Regions from separate parts of the Paenibacillus sp. UMB4589-SE434 genome, predicted to be linked through region 1. Evidence: riboswitches for the same ligand, from Rfam matches in the RefSeq annotation. Region 1 holds a riboswitch; each other region holds the start of a gene.

The links. A riboswitch is a leader RNA that binds a small molecule or an ion and turns the genes downstream of it on or off. The one in region 1 is predicted to bind cyclic di-AMP.
Region 2: it holds a riboswitch for cyclic di-AMP, as region 1 does, so the genes downstream of both, QP775_RS22575 (hypothetical protein) here and QP775_RS24570 (C40 family peptidase) in region 1, are expected to answer to the same signal.
Region 3: it holds a riboswitch for cyclic di-AMP, as region 1 does, so the genes downstream of both, QP775_RS09490 (hypothetical protein) here and QP775_RS24570 (C40 family peptidase) in region 1, are expected to answer to the same signal.
Region 4: it holds a riboswitch for cyclic di-AMP, as region 1 does, so the genes downstream of both, QP775_RS19090 (ABC transporter ATP-binding protein) here and QP775_RS24570 (C40 family peptidase) in region 1, are expected to answer to the same signal.

The regions. Positions count from the first base shown of each region.
Region 1 covers NZ_JASOYK010000012.1:33,634-37,687, reverse strand. Annotated here, with positions in the region: gene QP775_RS24580 (ABC transporter ATP-binding protein) at 1-590, opposite strand, end outside; gene QP775_RS24575 (hypothetical protein) at 871-1,437, shown strand; gene QP775_RS24570 (C40 family peptidase) at 2,146-2,619, opposite strand; cyclic di-AMP (ydaO/yuaA leader) riboswitch at 2,624-2,767, opposite strand; gene QP775_RS24565 (carbamoyl transferase) at 2,977-3,792, opposite strand; gene QP775_RS24560 (M1 family metallopeptidase) at 3,798-4,054, opposite strand, start outside.
Region 2 covers NZ_JASOYK010000009.1:31,449-35,502, forward strand. Annotated here, with positions in the region: gene QP775_RS22570 (CgeB family protein) at 446-1,543, shown strand; cyclic di-AMP (ydaO/yuaA leader) riboswitch at 1,994-2,227, shown strand; gene QP775_RS22575 (hypothetical protein) at 2,302-2,733, shown strand; cyclic di-AMP (ydaO/yuaA leader) riboswitch at 2,809-2,979, shown strand; gene kdpF (K(+)-transporting ATPase subunit F) at 3,314-3,394, shown strand; gene kdpA (potassium-transporting ATPase subunit KdpA) at 3,438-4,054, shown strand, end outside.
Region 3 covers NZ_JASOYK010000001.1:2,258,405-2,262,458, reverse strand. Annotated here, with positions in the region: gene QP775_RS09505 (GNAT family N-acetyltransferase) at 1-480, shown strand, start outside; gene QP775_RS09500 (MarR family winged helix-turn-helix transcriptional regulator) at 566-988, shown strand; gene QP775_RS09495 (DUF1796 family putative cysteine peptidase) at 1,073-1,717, shown strand; gene QP775_RS09490 (hypothetical protein) at 1,826-2,242, opposite strand; cyclic di-AMP (ydaO/yuaA leader) riboswitch at 2,306-2,461, opposite strand; gene QP775_RS09485 (NAD-dependent epimerase/dehydratase family protein) at 2,793-3,461, opposite strand; gene QP775_RS09480 (hypothetical protein) at 3,506-3,646, shown strand; gene QP775_RS09475 (cation:proton antiporter regulatory subunit) at 3,647-3,862, opposite strand; gene QP775_RS09470 (GreA/GreB family elongation factor) at 3,852-4,054, opposite strand, start outside.
Region 4 covers NZ_JASOYK010000006.1:74,702-78,755, forward strand. Annotated here, with positions in the region: gene QP775_RS19075 (cobyric acid synthase) at 1-117, shown strand, start outside; gene QP775_RS19080 (EcsC family protein) at 436-1,284, opposite strand; gene QP775_RS19085 (DUF2179 domain-containing protein) at 1,509-2,027, shown strand; cyclic di-AMP (ydaO/yuaA leader) riboswitch at 2,169-2,302, shown strand; gene QP775_RS19090 (ABC transporter ATP-binding protein) at 2,672-3,844, shown strand; gene QP775_RS19095 (ABC transporter permease) at 3,849-4,054, shown strand, end outside.

The DNA of each region.
Region 1 (4,054 bases):
TGGTCAGCAACCGCGTCAGCTTCGGTCAAGTCGTGCGTGGTCAGCACGACGGTCCGGCCATCAGCGGCTAATGTTCGGATGGTATCCCAGAAGCGACCGCGAGCTTCAATATCCATGCCTACGGTTGGTTCATCCAACAGTATAAGTTCAGGATTTCCAGCCAGACTCTGGGCGAAAGCCAATCTTCTGCGCTGTCCGCCTGACAATGCAGATGCGCGGCGCTTGGCTTCTTGATGCAACCCTGAGAGGTCCAATAGGCGAGCTAATGAGAGTGGATTCCGGTAATAGCTGCGGAACAATTCCAGCACTTCTTTGACAGTCAGCCCATCAGCAGCTTTCACATCCTGCATCAATGCTCCTATGCGCTGGCGAATTTCTTTAGTCCCGGCGGGCATGCCCAACACGCTGATGCTGCCTGAGGTTGGCTTCTGCAAACCAAGAATCATAGATATGGTAGTAGTCTTACCGGCGCCATTTGGACCAAGCAATGCACTGATTTGTCCTTGATTGAAACATAAATTTATATCATTTACAGCGTGAAAGCTGCCATATTGCTTGCTAAGTTTGGTACACTCAATTGCGTATGTCATTTGTCATCACCCTTTGATTTATTATGTGTGCCGTTTATCGTGTGGCTATATTTGTATTGTAGTCTCACGAGTAATCGTCCGTTAGTGTACGATGTCATGAACTGCTAATGACAAATGTCAGAATCGGAAACTGTCCCGGTTCCAAACCGTAATAACGTACACAGGCTTATTTGATTCGGAATGAGCAAATGAACTTAAATTATTATTAAGTATTCATTCAGCTTGTCTTCATGTGCTGGCTTCATACTGAAGAAATTGCAGTTTGAAAGGAGGTGAGAATATGAAATGGACGACATCATCGGCGGTCGCCTGGTCTACAGCTATGATGCTGCTGCTTGCTTCTCCGGCAGCGGCGCAAAGCGAACATGCCGCTGCTGCATTTGCGAAGTCGCCTGAAGCGCGGGTTGTATTTGCATCAGGAGATGACACGGATTCTTCCCGCAAGAGTGAATCACAGGGCGGAGTACTAGCGTTGCTGCCAAGCTCCGCGACTTCGAAAGCAAGCAATTTGTCGGCACAATTAAATAAGAAAGATCACACAGAGAAGAAACAGCTGAACAAGGAGCAGGAACAGCTCCAAAGTCAGATAAAAGAGCTTCGGCAGAAGAAGCTTATATCGATTGCACAGAAATATGGTATTGTTGTCGAAAACAAGACATTTGAGCAAATACGTCATGAATTGCGACAAATAGTTGGACGTAACGGCAAAATGTTCCACGAGAAACATGTCGATAAGCATGCACGGCCTCAACAACACATGAGGGAACAAGTGAAGAAAAAGGTTGTGAATTCGGAGCATTTGAATACTGAACATACAGGGAGCAAGTTAAGGGAACAGCAGCAGTAATGGAGTCACAAGCTACGTGGTACATGAGACATTAAGTTGTCGTGGATTTTGAGGACTTAGGCTGGTAGTCGTGAATAAGATGTAGAGGCATGTTGGAAGAACGCCCAGCATGCCTCTTTGGGTTAAACGCAGTGCGGGGATGTAATGTTATATCCTACATTGTCAAAATCTGAGGATAAGTAGTAAGTAGGGTTTACGAAAGGTGACTCTACAGTGAAATGATATATCACCCTTTTCAAGGCTAGTAGAAACTAGTTGGCACCATCGTTATATGTAATGTGCGTGGCGTGGTGACTAGGAAGTTAGAGAATTAATTATTGCAGGTATATCGATATCACGGTGATGGAGCTAGTTCCTGATTAGGACAACAAGAGAAGAAGCGTGATTCATCTTCAGGTTCACGTGTTAATTATCATATAAGGGTGCTGGACCTGGGAATGGACAGGGAGAATGATGGTTAGCATGCTTCTCTTCAGCTAGATGCCCATATAGCAGTCAGAAGAACAGGGAAACATGGCAAGTGTAAACCCATTTTATACAGATTTATGTTTATAATTGTCGTCTTTTTCCTGTATTAATTTGTGCAGGACCATGGCTTCTTAGTTGGCACGTTTCAGTTTGGCGTGCATACAGTGTATAGAACAGTGCAATATAAAAGCCCGACAGGCTGCATGAGGCAATCCATCGGGCTTTCGGTATAATATTCTATTATTTCTCGTAAGAAGCAAAGCTATCATATTGCTTCGAGCTGAGAATGCGCTTAGCACCAACATAACGCTTCTCATAATAATCCATGCTCAGATCGTCGACACGTGTTCCTTTGCTTGTCGAAGCGTGGGCGAATTGACCGTTGCCTACATAAATGCCGACGTGGGAGATTCCGCTGCCACTAGTATTGAAGAATACCAAGTCTCCAGGGCGTAGTTCGTCTTTTTTTACTTTGTCGCCAACTTCATACTGGGAAGAAGACGAACGAGGCAATTCAACATCGAATTTGTCAAAAACATACTTTACAAATCCAGAGCAGTCAAACCCCTTCGTTGTAGTTCCACCATACTTGTAGTCGATACCCATCAAATCTTGGATAGTGTTGTCCATCTTCGTTGCGGCGAATGCGCTACCTGTTCCGATCGAGAACAGTAAGCTCAGACCGACCACCGCAGTGACCAACTTCTTCTTCAATTGGAAAAGCTCCTTCCGTGCCTGCGAGGTTAGCTGGAGGGTTCGGTTGAAGGTTCCCTATGATCTCTGCATAAGCAAGATCAATTCACCCAGTATTAATGGTTCCCCCGCTTCCCGGATGTGTACGGGAATTTGGCCTATTGGATCACATCAGATTCCGTTACTTCTGATTACAAAATTGCAAGAACTAAGTGTCTTTCATGACAAAGTTGTAACAATCTAAGCCTTATTTTAGCAGACCTTTTTTACTTTGACAAACACTTTTTGTCCGGAAACGCCAAAAAAACGCGCTTAAACCTCGAGAAAAGGCTTAAGTAAGCGTTTTTTTGGCGAAAAAATATTTAGAAAGGCCGAAATTTACGGTTTCCGATGATTCCATGCGTGATAACGGCTAGAAAGACTCCATAATTTCAAAAATGCGCGTAATGCAGGATATGCCTGCTGTAAAATGAGTGCGGTCATGCCGGTCCATAACATGGCAGCGGTTGTCACTAATGTACTGCATACTAGTGAGATAAGCACAAATAGGAGCGACAATCCAATGACAGGCAGAACGTGAACGATGCCGTTTTTTAGTGCATGCAACAGCGACATGTCTGACCCAGCGCCGAATTGCAGAAATAAAAACAAATGATGAAGCAGCCAACCTCCAACCAGCCAAGCGAGACTAACAGGAAGAGCACCAGTTAATAGCATCTGCCAGCTTGGATTAGAAGCAAGTACTTCGGCCAGATAAGGGACGGCCCAATAGGCGGGAGCAAGCATCAAGGCCGTTTCCAGAAGATACAATAAAGCAAAAGGTTTCCACACTGCTGCGATTCCCCTGAAAAAGGTCAATCCCGATTCCGTTCGGTGATTAGCCATTGAATAGCAGATGCCAGCATGAATGATCGGTGTGAGCAGCATCCGTACCGCAATAAAAGCGACTATGATCCAGAGGTACGGTGTATAGGTAGACGTTTTAGTTAATTGGAACTGGGATTCCAATAAGAAGAGTTGTGAACTCATCTCCGTAGGAGCTGGGCTCGGATACCGGCGAAGTATTGGCATGATGACGGAATCCATAAAGCGAAATAATAGAAATCCCCACAATAACTGATATAGAAATAGGATGATCCAGATGTATAAATGGTCTTTCAGCCAGTCCCACCCTGCGCGCATATGCAGCTTCATGTCCATCACCACCCCAATACGTTTGTTATCACTTCCAGCCATTTGACGGCTACCCAATTAACGCGCGTGCGCACCGGTTCTTCAATTTGAGCACGCATATAGTTGTTAATGTGACGATTCTCTACCATGATCGTATAGAGAGGATCGATCATTACCCATGCGAGCGGGGAGGAATGACTGAGCTTATATTGGATGCGGTCGCCTTCCACAGACCATACTTTACGAGTTGTACTTCCGTCTGCAAATTGAAATACGATCGGTA
Region 2 (4,054 bases), on a different contig from region 1:
TCGTGCGATATCAGGCTGTTTTTATGGAAGGCTGTGCATAAGGCAACAGCCTTATTTCTATCGATATCGACAAAAGTCCATAAGACAGTCGGTCTAGCGGCATATAGTGATTTGACTGCACACATTATTCGGCACCAGTTGTGATTCGTTGCTAGTTGCTGCTCATGATTGGTACAGGCGGGTGTCGCTAATGTCAAGCACTGAGGTTTCAGGAACAATCACCTGTCGTTATGAAGGCAAGGAACAGACTAACTTGGTTTGATTGGATGACAAATGAGTAGATAGATGATGATCGTTATGATTTATGAAAGATTGGTGGTTGAATAAGTATGGTGTTGGCCTCGATACAGCCAAAGTTTGGTTGGCTCACGGTCGACAGTAACAACAAAGGAGTGAGGAGATGCCCGGTTCACGCTCACGGAGGAAATCATATCGACACAGACGCGTGACATCGATAACCGTTGCTCGCAGGCGTGGACGATTACGCGGTCTGCATGAAGGATACCAGGATGGATACCTTCGTGGCCGTGCGGATATGCTGGTGAAGACCATACGCCCGCAAATTCCTCATCGACCTATACATGTCATGTACGTTACCTCAGGCAAGGGCTTCCCATACTCTCCAATTGATGATGCGTTAGTCAGCACGCTTCAGGAGATGGTGGGGAAGGTGACGGTCATCGGGCCGAGAGATGCCGTTGCAGCTTCGGCGGCCTCCTTAAGGCCGGATATTATCATCGCCTTGGATGGCATGGAGCTTCCAATCGGCCAGCTTGATGAACTGCGGGCAGCAGGCATTCGCACAGCCGTATGGCTGACGGACGATCCGTATTATACGGATATGATGTCTGCTATCGTGCCGCATTACAGCGATGTGTTTACGTTAGAAATCAACAGTGTCAGCTATTATCAATCTATTGGCTGTCCCAGTGTTCATTACTTGCCGTTTGCGGTGTATCCAGGCCATTTTTTGCCGAAGACAACACCTACACCGGGGCGCCGCGATGTTTGTTTTATAGGTTCAGCCTACTGGAACAGAGTACGTTTTTTCGAATCGATTATAGATCGAATGATGCAGTATAACGCATACTTTTCAGGCTTGTGGTGGGATCGACTGCCACAGTTTAGCTCCTATACGGGCAAGATTGATCTTGGTCGTTGGATGACTCCGCAAGAAACAGCTGATATGTACAACATGACCAAAATTGTCATCAATATGCACAGATCTCACGATGACGAGACGGTGAACAGCAATTCCAGTCAGATTATTGCCTCCTCTCCGAACCCAAGGACGTTTGAAATTGCTTGCTGCGGCACACTGCAATTGACAGACATTCGCAGTGATCTAGCTAGCTTTTATACCCCTGGTATCGAGATTGTGACCTACCAATCGCCTGATGAGCTGCTTGCAAAGATGGAGCATTATTTGCACCATGAAGGAGAACGGCGTGAGATTGCGCTGCGCGGGCTTGAAAGAACGCTGCGTGAGCATACGTATGCCAATCGGATGAATCAGCTTTTGGGTACTCTTTTTGGCTACTGATGTTCCCGCGGATCCCAAAAAATGACATGAGACAGCCGCTTGAACGTACTCGATTCAGGCGGCTTTAGTGTATGCGCTGATATAGCCATACGAAAAGGCAGTGTAGTCTAAATCCCGCCTATGCATGCCTTATGCAAACGCATCAAAGCGAGCTATGAGCTGTAAATGGAAGCTTGAACAGGACACGAGTAATAGATTAATCATGACAGAAATTTTGCCAAGAAAGCGATTAAATCCATATTGTTATCGAAATTACTTTAAAATGCTACTGTTATCCAATCGAATGAAGATAATTAAAGATATGACGAGTAAATGATAGGATTTTCGATGATTGATTATGATTATATCCAGCATTTGGTCATGCTTGGAACAATATGAACGTTCGAATTGATTTACATACATACATGAAAAGGCGTAAGATTCAGTTCATCGACGACAACAATATCCGTTGCGTCTTCATCGCTGAGTTCCGCCGGAAGGCGGGAGCGGGGGAACCACAATGAGAAGGCAAATCCGTCATAACAACCGATTGCGGCTGAATTAGATTGATTTGCGTTCAGGGGGTGAATCCGGTAAAGGTTATATCCATGCTAAATGTTAGGGGATGTCACTTTGCAACCGGTAGGGCGACTCTTCGATTCCGAACCCGACAGCTAACCTCGTAAGCGTCCGAGGAGAGGCGCGCTAGACCGATTTGCGCATACTGACCAACCTCTACCCGAATGATGAAAGTAACGGACTTCAGGAGGTATGGTGAAATGCAAGACACGGACCGAATCGTTACCGTATTCGCTCCGAACACGATGGGGGCTGACTTTGTCCGCCAACTGCGCGGCGCAGGCTTGCCAGTGGCAGCCATCAGTAACAATGTGAGATGTTCGGCAAGAATGGAGAAACTTGGTGTCAAGCACATTTGGCACGTAAACACATCTCGGACCAAACCAGCCGAGATTCCGTTATTACCAGTTGGACGTATATACGTATTCGAGCAAAGCTTTGCGCTGACTTGTCGTCTGCTGCAGCAATGCCGAGCATGGACGTACGACCCGATTACGGTCATAACTAAGCAGCATTATCCACGTTCCATTTACCGCCTGCTAGGCGCGGATATGGTTGTGTACACGCAGTCGGATCAAGTATCCTTTCTGCTGACCGAATTGATTTACAGCGAGCAGCGTTCAACCGTATAGCTGCACCAGTAACTTATTTACAGCAGGTTCTGGTGCGATCAGTTCGAACGGCTCGACTAATTGATAAGCTTTGGGCAATGCTCATCGCTGAATCCCTGAGAAGGGAACGGGGGACCCAATGTTAGAGCACAGTGCTTCGAAAGTGGAGAAGCTGCTGTGCGAGGGGTGAATCTTGGCCTTTGGCCAGTAGGGCGACTCATGCGCCCGAATCCGTCAGCTAACCTCGTAAGCGTCCATAGAGGCAGCCTTATTTCGTTGTGGCGATTCGCAGCTTGCGTTTTATTTAGCTGCGTGTTTAGAAGCCGCACGGAAAGGGATCCTCTTTCCGTGCGGCTTTTTGTGTTGTCTTTTAACATGCTGCAAGGTAAAGCACCGTCTCTGAAGGGTGAGCACATCTTAGCACCAAGGCTCAAAGGAGGAGTTGGCATATGTTCGATGTCATTATGCTTGTATTAATTGTATTGTTAGGCGTCGTAACGTATGGGGTGCTGTCCTGGTGCTCCACAGAAGTTGATCATTAGTCATGGCTAATGCCATGAACATCGCACGGGCTGACTCGTGCATATAGAGGTGAACAAAGATGATTATCGTGCTTGGCGTACTGGTAGGGGCACTGTTTCTCTATCTGGGATACGCACTTGTAAAGCCAGAGAAATTCTAGGGATACGACTTCCTTGTAAATAGTTGAAAGGTGGAACACAAAAATGACAGGTTTAGGTTGGTTGTCTATTGGCATTACATTACTTATTGTATTGGTGTTGGCACGTCCGGTCGGCATCTATTTATCTCGTGTATTTGATAGCGGTGGAAAGCCGCTGCCGATGGATCGAGTGCTTGGTCCAATTGACAAAGGTTTATTCAAATTGTTTGGCATCCGAGAGACCAACCAGAGCTGGAAAGCCTATGCAGGTTCGTTGGTGCTAAGCAACGTGGTCATGATTGTGATCACTTATGCAATATTCCGGCTGCAAGGAGTGCTGCCGCTAAATCCGAGCGGCATTGCAGGCATGGAACCTTCGGTTGCGTTTAATACAGCGATCAGCTTTATGGCAAATACGAATTTACAGCACTACAGCGGAGAAACAGGGTTATCCTATCTCTCACAAATGATCGGCATTATTTTCTTGATGTTTACCTCGCCGGCAACTGGTCTCGCCATTGTATTTGCTTTTATGAGAGGTCTGGCAGGCAAGCCACTTGGCAACTTTTTTGTGGATCTAGTTCGCTCGATTACGCGTATCCTGCTTCCGATTGCGGTAGTGGCAGGCATTATATTCGTTGCGATGGGTGTTCCGCAGACGCTCAGCCCGACGGAGACGGT
Region 3 (4,054 bases), on a different contig from region 1:
CTTCAATTGAAGCGGGCGCAGTGGCTATCTGCTAAAGAAGAACAGACAAGCTCGCCATATAAGACAACAGATCAGGCTGCTTTTGTGTCTCTTCATGAGAGTTGTTTTCCGGGTACATACATGAGTGCTGAAAGCCTGATAAAGAGTATAGATGACCAACATGCCTTATTTGTTTGCCGTGAGAACAGTGAGATGGCTGGTTATATTTATGCGAGCGCCAATGCCGAGTTCGGTGAAGGTACAATTGAATACATTGCGGTTGATGAACGTTATCGTCACAAAGGGATCGGAAGTAAGCTGCTGCGTCAAGCCTTATCATTTTTATTTCATTATCCTTCAATAGAAGATATTCAACTGTGCGTATCCCATTCTAACAGGGGAGCTCTCTCTTTGTATGAGAAATGCGAGTTTGTAAGGGTACGAGATTACGCACATTACAAATTGAGCATAGATAGTGAGATCATGCCCATCAGCAGGTAAAAGGGATGAACCAAGCGGAAGAGGCACCCCCCATTTTCTAAGCAGAGAACATCATATTATTTATTTGGCTGGAAAGGTGGTTACTATGACTGAACATCTTGCTATTGGACGGCTGATATTACAACTGCGACGATTGGAGCGATATCCGAAGTCTTTCGGAGATCTAAACGATTTATCCCTCAGCGAAGTTCATACTATTGAAGCAATTGGGGAACATGAAGGTGTGGCAATGGGTGAGTTATCTGACCGGCTGTGCGTTACGAAGGGAGCCGTCTCGCAAATGATGGTTCGTTTGGAACGAAAGGAGCTTGTCGTCCGTAATACACATCCGTCAGACGCTCGAATTGTTCTTGTGTCTTTAACAGACAAGGGGCGAATCGCCTATGAAACGCAGGCCAAGATACATGAAGCTATTTATATGGAGTTAAAAGGAGAGTTTACCAGCAGTGAGCTTCGTTCTTTCGAGCGGTGTATGGAACGATTAACACAGACGCTTCGAGACCGTTAATAAAGCAAATGAGACGGAAGTCCGTACCTTTTAGCCAAGCCGTCATACAGTATAGTATACGGATTGAGACAAGAGGTGACGACGATGAAGAGGGAACAATTAGCACGATCTTATCATGCAATATATAGTATGGGGAGAAAATGTTTAGTAGCTATTCAGTTGCATCGACTCGGATTAAGAAAGTTCGGAGGCATGCTAGATTGGAATCGCTCCGTACACCTATCGAACGTTAACTTGTTGCTGCGCAATCGATTCGCAGGATATATGGAACTAGACAACCTTGAATTTACAGGTTATGACCAAGGTGATCGATGTCTTATGTTACGGGATCGTGTATACGATATTTATTCTGTTCATGATTACCCGAAAGACTTCAATTCACCTGAGCATCTGGTATCCTATCCCGAGGTTAAAGCGATGTACGATCGCCGAATACAGCGCTTTTTGGAGAAAACAGCGGTATTACCATGGTTGTTATTTATTCGTATTGATGGGACGTATGAGGAAGTTGTCGAGCTTGAAAGGCAGCTGCGTAGTTATGTCAGACATCAATTTCATATTTTGCTTGTTTTACATGGGGATCATCTTGGAATCGTAGAGATAGATTGGAACTTGGAACATGTGTGTGTTGTTTCTATAGACACAGAGCAGCTGAATGATGAGGTGTGGGACGAACTGCTGGCGAGTGTAGCGTATGAGGAATATGCAGGGCAGCCGGATAAGCCATAGGAAGACGCTGTCATTTAAAATAACAGTTGCAGGACTGCGGCTATGGGCTTCAGTCCTGCTGATGCGTGAATCTGCTAGTAGACATTTTAAAGATTCATTTTTGCTGCTTTAGATGGTTCCGTAATAGGCTTGGCAGTGGGTGATAAGCATGCTTTGCTGCGGACAATAACGATAGGATGAATGCTGCAACAGATTCGCTAGTGCTAGCTCGGTTAACTGTACCTTCTCCTCACACCATGAAGTTCTCATTTGCTCCAACAGCAGCAAAGCACCTATTGCTGATTTGCCCTTTAACCGTTCTAATTGTCGCGCCCAGCGCTGAAGATCAAAATGAGAATCATCAGGCATCAGGGTAACTTTTCCCCAGCCTTGAGCTTCCCCACTTACTACTTTTAAAATAATCATGATCGGCAATGCGGTCCTGCATTGTGTATCAGTTTCAATTGCGGACAAGCGTGACATACTAGCTAATTGATACAATTCAATGCGGTTAATGGTGTGTGCTGATGTATGGATTTCGTCCATCTTCATCCCTCCAGACTTTGTCATGATGCAAATAGGTGGTCTGTAACAAGAGCAGCTATCTGCAAGTCTCTCCTGTAACGCTTACGAGGTTAGCTGACGGATTCGGGCGATGGAGTCGCCCTACCAGTAGAGACTACCGGATTCACCCCAATGTAGGATCGTGGACCCTGAATGGTTCCCCCGCTGCTCTGTAACTAGAGCACTCAGCGATTGAAAGAATGAAGCGATGCTTCATGTTGTCTATCATAGCGCGTGGCAGCAGGGGTGTATAACGATAAAAGACCGATAAGGACGAATTAAAGGTGATTTTGAACGATAGGGGATGGATTATAGCAACGATTGAATATATTTATCCGAATTACGCCGTGCTTGCTGCAGCTATCGATAGGTTGCATATTTCGTGTTCAGCGACGGAAGGCTGCTCGAAGGCATACGAGAAATAAAAAGATGGACGAAGGCATACTGCCGGGAAATTGGATGAGATGTACGCGCGTCAAAAAGCACTTCCGCTGCGCCTGTTCACAGCAGCATACTGAAGTGCTTATCATCCTTATTTATTTATTTGAGCAGCCATGCTGCACAGTTGGTCAGAAGGATATATGTGCGTGCCGCCAAGACCTGAGCTTGCTGCATACAGCATTGCTTCTGCTATGATAGAAGCTTGAATCGGGCGATATTTTAATAGTGGGCCGCGCAGGATAGGCGATAAGAGGGGACTGATGGCAGCTGCAGCTCGCTCTCCGAGTCGGAACTCCTGACGCGCACCTATAATTAGCGAGGGCCGTACAATATGAAGCGCACGTAAGGGAAGTGCTTGCAGTCCAGTTTCCAAATCCCCTTTGACACGACTGTAGAAAAATGCTGACTTCGAGCTGGACCCCATCGCTGTAATGATTGTAAAAGAACGAACCTGTGCCGCAGCTGAAAGCTTCCCAGCTTGCAAGGGATAAATGTAATCTACCTTACGAAATGCTTCCTTTGACTTGGCTTGCTTGATTGTAGTTCCTAAACAGCAGAACACGTCTTCTGCTTGAAATAATGCAGCATACTGGTCCATACGGTCGAAATCTATCGTGTGTACTTCAACATTAGGAAAGGGAACGATGACAGGTCGGCGACTTAACACAATGACACGTTTATAATACGCATGAATTCGTGCCATAAGCTCGCTGCCTACTAACCCTGTCGCACCTAACACTAAGGCGGTATCTTTGGTCATCAGCTAGCCCCTTTCAAGATGAATATTCGTTCGTCCATTATAACATGATGATCATTTGGAATGAGAACAAGCTGGATCTGGTTGTTCAACTTGCTTCATCCAACTTATATCTGACGTTAGAAGAATATAACGGAAAGAGCCACTATGCTCTGCCAAAAAAGGCGAGCGCAGCGGCCCCTCTGTAGCTAATCGATTAAGCCGGCAATAATGGCGGCTGCAGTGCCTGCTTCTTTGTCATCCAGCGTAACAACGGATTGCATTTCATCAGGATCATCGGCTTTCATATGGAAGAGGTCACGTCGACCATCCAAATGCACAATGATAACCAGTGTGTCTCCAACTGCGGTATGCAGACTATATTTCCGGCCGATACCTGGCAGGTCTGCTGCTTTAACGTTCATGTTGACATCCTCCCTCGATGTCCTCTGCAGTAAAGGTGACCTTGTCAATTCGAATATCAATTGTTCCGGCTGGTGTATCAATTGTCAGTATGCTTCCGATAGTCGCAGTAAGCAGTTGTCTCCCCATAGGAGACAGGAATGAAATTCGATTCTCATTGGGCTCCGCATGCTGCGGGTAGACGATGGTAAAGG
Region 4 (4,054 bases), on a different contig from region 1:
TTGCCTGTGCAGCTTCGGTTTAAAGAGAAGAAAGAGCAGGCGTATGATCGGCTTGCAGAGCTCACACGCAAGCATTTGAATATGGAAGCGATTCGCAAGGTGATAGGGTGCGATTAATGAACGTGCAAAGGGGCCATGTGAAGCGATAATGGCCCGTGAAGTCAGTGCCGATAATAATGTGTGAGTCTGCCACATTCATTATTGGTAACTGACTTTACGAATATAGGAAGCTGATATCCAATTGAAGCTGCTCTGCTGCGAGAGTGTCCTACCGCGTCCATTTGTGACTTGCTATCCTAGCTGTGCTGCTGCGCCTGTCAGTGCCTTGTTAGATAAGCTGTGCTACCGCCGCATTATCTGTGCTTTACCTATCCAGGCTGTGCTTAAATGCGTCCACGCTTCGCGTTAGCTCAGCTCCACAGTTCCTTTTATGCTTTAAGAAATCTCCCCATCCTCATTGTCCATCTCCTGAAGCATCTTCAGCACGACTCGTTTCCTATACATCATCTGTGCCGTCTCCGCCACATCATGAATGAGCGAACGATTCATAAAGGAGCCAAACACCATACCAGCTATCGGAATCGCCTGGAACAATTTTTTCCATCCAAAATTATCAGTAAAGGCGATCATAGTCTCGCGCCAGCCCTGCATCTCTGACAGTGCCTCACGATCGCGGTCAGCACGATGGAATTCGGTGAGCTCTTTAAGAATCGCCTGCTTACCCACAATATCAGACGAAGCAAACTGCATACATTTTACAACAAATACACGTTCTTCGCGTTCATTCGGATCAAATCCATAGCTGATTGCTGTCTCCTGAATGACCTTGAGCGATATGCCCAAAATTGCAGGAATATCAATCGCCAGCGTGAATATGCCGCCAAAGCCTGTCGTAGCGCCTTGGGCAAAAGCAGCAGTTTTATGGGATTCCCGCAGTTGAGACGCGACTTCGTCGCGTACCGCAAGAGGAACATGCTGAACATCGTCGATACTCGCGACGGTTAGACCTTGCTGAGGAGCGGTCTTCTTCCAGTGGCTTTCAATTTTGTTTAACACGTGCTTTTCTTGGATTAAATAACGTCCCCCTGTGTGCAGGTAGCTGCCGACTTCATCTAGTACCTGACCAACTTTGCGCTGCAATATTTTAGGGCTAAGCTTGTCAATTATCATAAACGGGATACGCCCAATCTTCTCCCAAAACCAGAGATCACGCTGTTCTTTTTCCCACTTTTCAATTTCCATTTTGGCCTGCAGTAGTGTGTCACGTTGCTCGTATGTCGTCATAATGACCTCCTGATAGGATTCACGAATTGGCTAAGGCGGTTCTCGCTTTGCACGGTCTGCAACACAAGAAGCATTCAACTACTAATAAGGAGTTGTACGTGTAGACAAGCGCATTGTTTCAACGAAATGTATGAAATATCCTGTTTTTGTTCCGTTTGGAATGTAGGCTGTCAGGGTAATGATGAAGATATAAACTAAGGGCAGTTCCAAGGAGAGAGAAATTCATGGTAATAGGGTTATTGGTTTCTATTTTTATCATCCAAATCGTTTACGTCTCCTTTTTCACACTTCGGATGATCCTAACCCTGAAAGGGCAGAAGTATTATGCCGCTGCGCTGAGCTGTGTCGAAATTACGATTTATGTGCTTGGTTTAAACATGGTGCTCAAGTATTTGGATCAGCCGATAAGTTTGATCGTATATGCACTTGGTTATGGATTGGGTGTGTTAGTTGGATCTTGGATTGAAGAAAAGATAGCGCTTGGTTATGTCACACTGCGGGTGATTGTAAACAATCCAGAGAGTGGTTTGCCCAACCATCTGCGTGATCTGGGTTACGGTGTGACGACTTGGATTGGGAGCGGGCGAGACGGACATCGGTTAATGCTGGAGGTACTGGCACGCCGTAAAAATCAAAAAAAACTATATCAGTCCATCATGGATGTGGAGCCGCGCGCATTTATTGTGACATCTGAGCCGACGCGTCTTCATGGGGGCTTTTGGGCGAAGGCGACTAGGCGTTAGCGATATCCTTTCAGGGGGGTCGGCATAGGTGTTTTTATGTGATTATAGGTGCTGAACTTATTACGTTCATGGCTTAAATAAGCGAAGGGTATGAGCTCAAACATTTGACCAAAGTTGACTATATGCACAAACCTATATATAATATTACATATGCTTAATTCCCAACCAAGGGAAGCGGGGGAACCGTTTCATTGGGGCGAATCGCCATTATGGCGTAGGAATCCATCTTTTCCGAGCCCGTCAGCTAACCTCGTCAGTAGGAGATGGGTCTATTTATGATCATTTGGCTTAGGACCCGAACGTGATTTTGGGTTCTTTTTTGCATTTACAGACCCTGATGAATCGGATGTCATGATGACGATCCGTTTGTTCGGGGTTTTCTTATTTCGGATTCCCGCGCAAGTAGCACTCTTTATTACCCGTGTTATTTCTCTCCAGGCCCATCTCTTTTATTAACTGGCACTGCTCTGCACAAATGTAGAATTAGAAAGGAGGTTTATGAACAAACTGGCTATAATCGCATTTTTTCGAACGAAAAGCACGGCGGCAGTTTTCATTTTTGATTGAAAATAAACGGATAAGTTTAAGGATACAAGGTGTCTGCACGTGGCTTAGAACAGAATAGATAGAAGAGGTGACTGTAAATGATTGAACTGCAGCAGGTAAACAAAGTATATGATGATGGATTCCATGCTTTAAAAGATATTAACCTCACGATCAAAAAAGGTGAGCTTACCGTCTTTATTGGCCCGAGCGGCTGTGGCAAATCCACTACCATGAAAATGATCAATCGCTTGATTACCCCTTCTAGCGGTAAAGTGCTTATTAATGGCAAAGACATTTCCGAACAGAACCCGGTTGAGCTCAGACGGAATATAGGTTATGTGATCCAGAACGTTGGTTTGTTTCCGCATATGACCATTGCGAGAAATGTTGCAGTGGTGCCGCATTTGAAAAAATGGGAGCAGGATCGCATTCAACCGCGAGTAGATGAATTGATGCGGATGGTTAATTTGGACCCTGAGGTTTACCGTGATCGATATCCATCTGAGCTGAGCGGGGGGCAGCAGCAGCGTATCGGGGTTATTCGCGCATTGGCCGCTGATCCGGACATTATTTTGATGGATGAGCCGTTTAGCGCATTAGATCCGATAAGTCGCGAACAACTTCAAGAGGAACTGAGTCGTCTGCAAGAGGAGCTACATAAGACGATCATATTTGTTACCCACGATATGGACGAAGCCATAAAGATCGCCGATACGATCGTGATGATGAAGGATGGAGAGGTTGTTCAGACGGGGTCACCTGAATCAATACTGCGCTATCCCGCAAATGACTTCGTTCGCACCTTTATCGGGCAGAAACGGATGGAGGAAGGACCGCAGGGAGAGCCGCTGCGTCTATCTACTGTAGATGACGTGATGGTTACGCAGCCGGCGACAACATATCCCAACCGTGGATTGGCAGAAGCCGTCAAAATTATGGAAGGGCGCAGGGTTGACTCCTTGTTTGTAGTAGACCGCTTCCGCAAGCTGCTTGGTATCGTGTCCATTTATCGTGTGCTTAATATGTTTAACGAGGAAAATAAGACGGTCGGTGACGTCATGCGTCCCATTGGCTATCAGGTCGCTCCGGGTACATCACTTCCAGTAGCTATTGAGATGATGAGCAATCACAGATTAACAAACCTGGCCGTGGTAGATGACGATGGTCGTCTGCTTGGACTGATTACGCGGGGTAGCATCGTTAAGCATCTGAATGAAGTTTATCCGACGATTGTGGAACAATTTGCTTCTAGCCTCGGAGAGGAGGCCTAGACCTATGAATAACTTGGTTTCCTTTTTTCAAGAACGAGGTGCTGATATTGCAATCGCACTTCAGGAGCATTTGGTCATCACTTTTGCATCCGTATTGCTAGGCTGCTTGCTGTCCATTCCATTAGGTATTTTACTTGTATATAACCGTTTCAAATGGATCAACAGCATCGTGTTTTTCTTTGCAAACTTACTGCAGACCGTACCAAGCTT